DNA from 2 places in the Brevibacillus sp. MER 51 genome. Region 2 is predicted to be linked to the other one. Evidence: a T-box and tRNA genes for the amino acid it is inferred to sense, from the RefSeq annotation. Region 2 holds a T-box; the other holds one or more tRNA genes.

Region 1 (2,238 bases), on a different contig from region 2:
TGGGACGCGATCGTCATTTCCAAGCCATTCTTCCTCTTCGCGGGAAGGTATTGAACGTAGAAAAAGCACGTTTGGACAAAATTCTCGGCAACAACGAGATCCGTGCTATTATTACGGCTTTGGGAACAGGTGTCGGTGAAGACTTTGATATTTCAAAGGCACGCTACCATAAAGTCGTTATTATGACGGACGCCGACGTCGACGGATCGCATATCCGTACGCTTCTGCTGACGTTCTTCTTCCGTTACATGAAACAGTTGATCGAAGCGGGGTATATTTATATTGCGCAGCCGCCTCTTTACAGCATCAAGCAAGGGAAGACGCTGCACTATGCTTATACCGACAAGCAGCGTGATGAGGTTCTCGCTACCTTGAAGGCACAACCGAAGCCAAACGTCCAACGCTATAAAGGACTAGGTGAGATGAACGCGGATCAATTGTGGGAGACTACAATGGACCCAGAAGTTCGTACGTTGCTTCAGGTAGATCTCCAGGATGCTATGGATGCCGATATGGTGTTTGAGACACTGATGGGTGACGAAGTAGAGCCTCGCAGGGAGTTTATTGAACAATACGCAGCAAATGTACGCGATCTTGATATTTAATTGCGACGAAGAAAAGCTTGTCCTTTACCGGGCAAGCTTTTTTCTTAATGAAAATTTAAAAACACATTTGAAATATATGATGAACTGACTTATAATAGATTGTGCTTTTGTTAAACTCGTCTTTCACAAAAAAGTTCACCCACGCAATAAAAAAATATCAAATTTTCTATTGCAATGAACTTAAAAGTGTGATAGATTAAAGTTCCGGAAGTAATTACGGGCCTATAGCTCAGTTGGTTAGAGCGCACGCCTGATAAGCGTGAGGTCGGCTGTTCGAGTCAGCCTAGGCCCACCACCACTTACATAGCTGGCATGGCAACTGTGTCATGAAAGCATTAGAATGGGGCTGTAGCTCAGTTGGGAGAGCGCCTGCCTTGCAAGCAGGAGGTCATCGGTTCGATCCCGTTCAGCTCCACCATTCTAAAACATCATCATTCCTCGGTAGCTCAGTTGGTAGAGCAATCGGCTGTTAACCGATCGGTCGGCGGTTCGAGTCCGTCCCGAGGAGCCATTCAAATGGCCCGTTGGTGAAGCGGTTTAACACAGCAGCCTTTCACGCTGTCATTCAGGGGTTCGAATCCCCTACGGGTCACCTAGCAAAACGCCCTGATAATAAGGGGCCCCAACAAAGTACTCGGAATATGCTTCAAAGCATTGACGTCACTTTGTTGGGAATAGCGGAGGCTTAGCTCAGCTGGGAGAGCATCTGCCTTACAAGCAGAGGGTCGGCGGTTCGATCCCGTCAGCCTCCACCACTTTTAACAACTGAATGTTTTACATGGAGCTGTGGTGAAGTTGGAGTTCACGCCGGTCTGTCACACCGGAGGTCGCGGGTTCGAGTCCCGTCAGCTCCGCCATTTTTCTCAAGCGATGGCGAAACAATTACGCTTGAGGCTCGGTAGCTCAGTCGGTAGAGCAGAGGACTGAAAATCCTCGTGTCGGCGGTTCGATTCCGTCCCGAGCCACCATTTATACCAAGCACGCCGGTATAGCTCAATTGGTAGAGCACCTGACTTGTAATCAGGGGGTTGTGGGTTCAAGTCCTATTGCCGGCACCACTTTTTCTTTGAAAGCTGAATAAGGTTTGCTTTTGAAGGACAAGCTTGGGGAGATAGTGAAGTGGCTAAACACGGCAGACTGTAAATCTGCTCCCTCCGGGTTCGGCGGTTCGAATCCGTCTCTCCCCACCATCTTTACTTCATGGCTATTGGGGTATAGCCAAGCGGTAAGGCAACGGACTTTGACTCCGTCATTCCTAGGTTCAAATCCTAGTACCCCAGCCATTTTTCGAGAGCCATTAGCTCAGTTGGTAGAGCATCTGACTTTTAATCAGAGGGTCGAAGGTTCGAGTCCTTCATGGCTCACCAGTTTTTAAAAAGCGAGAGATTGAATTTTAAATGCGGTCGTGGCGGAATTGGCAGACGCGCTAGATTCAGGTTCTAGTGGTGGCAACACCGTGGAGGTTCAAGTCCTCTCGACCGCACCAATAAATATGCGGACGTAGCTCAATTGGTAGAGCGTCGCCTTGCCAAGGCGAAGGTCGAGGGTTCGAGACCCTTCGTCCGCTCCATAACATGTGCCCTTAGCTCAGCTGGATAGAGCGTTTGACTACGAATCAAAAGGTCGGGAGTTC
Region 2 (2,238 bases):
GACCCATCGTATCAACTCCAGATGGGGGATATGGTATCACTTGCAGGATATGGTCGGTTCAAAATTCTTGAGGTAGCAGGTCCAACACGCAGCGGAAGACTCCGCATGATTGTCGGACTGGTTACATAAGATGGACCAAGGCGCAAAAAAATGTAAAATACGGCAGGAAACACTGCTATTCCTGTCGAAATAATTGAAGACGAATTATCGGGAAAAGTGGGGGGTTCATGTGCCATTAACGCCGTTAGATATACACAATAAGGAATTCAGCACAGGCTTTCGTGGGTATAATATTGACGAAGTGAACGAATTTCTCGATCAGGTGATCAAAGATTTTGAGCTCTTGATAAAAGAGAAAAAAGAACAGGAAGAGCGCGTAGCTATTCTGAATGAGCGCGTAGATTACTATAAGAGTTTGGAAGAAAATTTGAGCAAGTCGATTTTGGTGGCGCAGGAGACAGCGGAGGATGTGAAGTCGAATGCCCGCAAGGAAGCGCAGCTCATCTTAAAAGAAGCCGAGAAAAATGCAGACCGTATCGTCAACGAAGCATTGGCGAAGTCGCGCAAAATCGCAATCGAAATCGAAGAATTAAAAAAACGTGCTTCGGTTTACCGTATGCGCTTTCGTACGCTTTTGGAAGCGCAGTTGGAAATGCTGGAAAATGGCGACTGGGACAGCATTGAACAGCCACAAGTTGATTCGCCTGTAACAGTTGAATAAATCATTGACGTTCGAGCAATGATGGTATTATAATGAAAGACAACTTTTTCGAAATAAAGCACTTATAGAAGTTGAACACACTTAAACAAATCATAGACGATGAACGGGAAGAGTACGTGAGCCAGCACTGCCTAGAGAGTCGGGAAAAGGTGAAAACCCGGCCAGTTGCTTTCGCAGAAAATCACCCGGGAGTTCAATATCCGAAAACCGAGAACCTTGATGGTTGCACAGGTGAGTAAGTGAGCGCGTCATTCCCGTTACGAATGAGTGAAGTGGAACGAATCCGATGCAGGCTTTTTTGTCGTACGGGTTTGTTCAATCAGGGTGGTACCACGGGAGCTTTCTCTCGTCCCTTTATGGGATGAGTGAAGGCTTTTATTTATTTAAGGAGTGAATCAGGCCATGGATTACAGCAAAACCTTAGCGCTACCAAAAACAGATTTCCCCATGCGCGGAAATTTGCCAAGCCGCGAGCCACAGATGCAAGCGGTATGGGAAGAGCAAAATATTTACCAACAAGTGTTGGATCGTACAAAAGACCGCCCGTCTTTTGTCTTGCATGATGGCCCTCCATATGCGAATGGAGACATCCATATCGGTCACGCACTGAACAAAATCCTCAAGGACTTCATCGTACGCTACAAATCCATGGCAGGCTTTTATGCGCCGTACATCCCAGGCTGGGATACACATGGTTTGCCGATTGAGCAAGCGATTATCAATGCACAAGGGCTGGATCGTCGCAGCATTGAAGTGAACGATTTCCGCCAACGCTGTGAAGAGTATGCTTGGTCCTATATTGACAAGCAACGTGACCAATTCAAGCGTCTGGGCGTTCGTGGAGATTGGGAAAACCCTTATGTAACACTCCTGCCTGAGTATGAAGCCAACCAAATTCGCGTATTCGGCGAAATGGCGAAAAAGGGCTATATTTACAAAGGTCTGCGCTGCGTGTACTGGTCTCCGTCTTCTGAGACGGCTCTGGCTGATGCAGAAATCGAATACAAAGACAAGCGCTCTCCTTCTATTTACGTCAGCTTCCAGGTAGCAGACGGAAAAGGCAAGCTGGACACAGAAACAGGCGTTGTTATCTGGACAACGACTCCTTGGACATTGCCAGCAAACCTCGCGATCAGCCTGCACCCTGAGCTCGAGTACAACGTCGTGAAGGTGGATGGCCGCAAGTTCCTGGTAGCCAACGGTCTGATTGAAGCTGCGAGCAAAGAAATTGGCTGGGAAGGCGTAGAGATTCTCGCGAGCTTTAAAGGTCAAGATCTGGAAGGCGTAGAGACTCAGCATCCGTTCTACGATCGCAAGTCTCCACTCATCCTTGGCGAACATGTCACCTTGGATGCAGGTACTGGTTGCGTTCATACAGCTCCGGGACACGGCGAAGATGACTTTAACGTTGGTCAAAAATACAATTTGGGTGTCCTTTGCCCGGTAGATCACGAAGGTAAAATGACCAATGAAGCACCAGGCTTTGAAGGTCTGTTCTATGAAGATGCCAACAAAGT

What was found. A T-box is a leader RNA that pairs with one kind of tRNA and senses whether it is charged. The one in region 2 lies ahead of ileS (isoleucine--tRNA ligase), so its partner is inferred to be a tRNA-Ile.
Region 1: it encodes a tRNA-Ile, which carries the amino acid that the T-box ahead of ileS (isoleucine--tRNA ligase) is inferred to sense. The anticodon was not compared.

The regions. Positions count from the first base shown of each region.
Region 1 is NZ_JAMAUS010000007.1:1,175-3,412, reverse strand. It holds gene gyrB (DNA topoisomerase (ATP-hydrolyzing) subunit B) at 1-605, shown strand, start outside; tRNA gene M3630_RS15965 (tRNA-Ile) at 824-900, shown strand; tRNA gene M3630_RS15960 (tRNA-Ala) at 948-1,023, shown strand; tRNA gene M3630_RS15955 (tRNA-Asn) at 1,041-1,116, shown strand; tRNA gene M3630_RS15950 (tRNA-Glu) at 1,124-1,197, shown strand; tRNA gene M3630_RS15945 (tRNA-Val) at 1,285-1,360, shown strand; tRNA gene M3630_RS15940 (tRNA-Asp) at 1,386-1,462, shown strand; tRNA gene M3630_RS15935 (tRNA-Phe) at 1,498-1,573, shown strand; tRNA gene M3630_RS15930 (tRNA-Thr) at 1,588-1,663, shown strand; tRNA gene M3630_RS15925 (tRNA-Tyr) at 1,711-1,795, shown strand; tRNA gene M3630_RS15920 (tRNA-Gln) at 1,814-1,888, shown strand; tRNA gene M3630_RS15915 (tRNA-Lys) at 1,897-1,972, shown strand; tRNA gene M3630_RS15910 (tRNA-Leu) at 2,005-2,091, shown strand; tRNA gene M3630_RS15905 (tRNA-Gly) at 2,100-2,175, shown strand; tRNA gene M3630_RS15900 (tRNA-Arg) at 2,182-2,238, shown strand, end outside.
Region 2 is NZ_JAMAUS010000005.1:256,367-258,604, reverse strand. It holds gene M3630_RS13380 (YlmH family RNA-binding protein) at 1-129, shown strand, start outside; gene M3630_RS13375 (DivIVA domain-containing protein) at 230-721, shown strand; T-box leader at 812-1,078, shown strand; gene ileS (isoleucine--tRNA ligase) at 1,124-2,238, shown strand, end outside.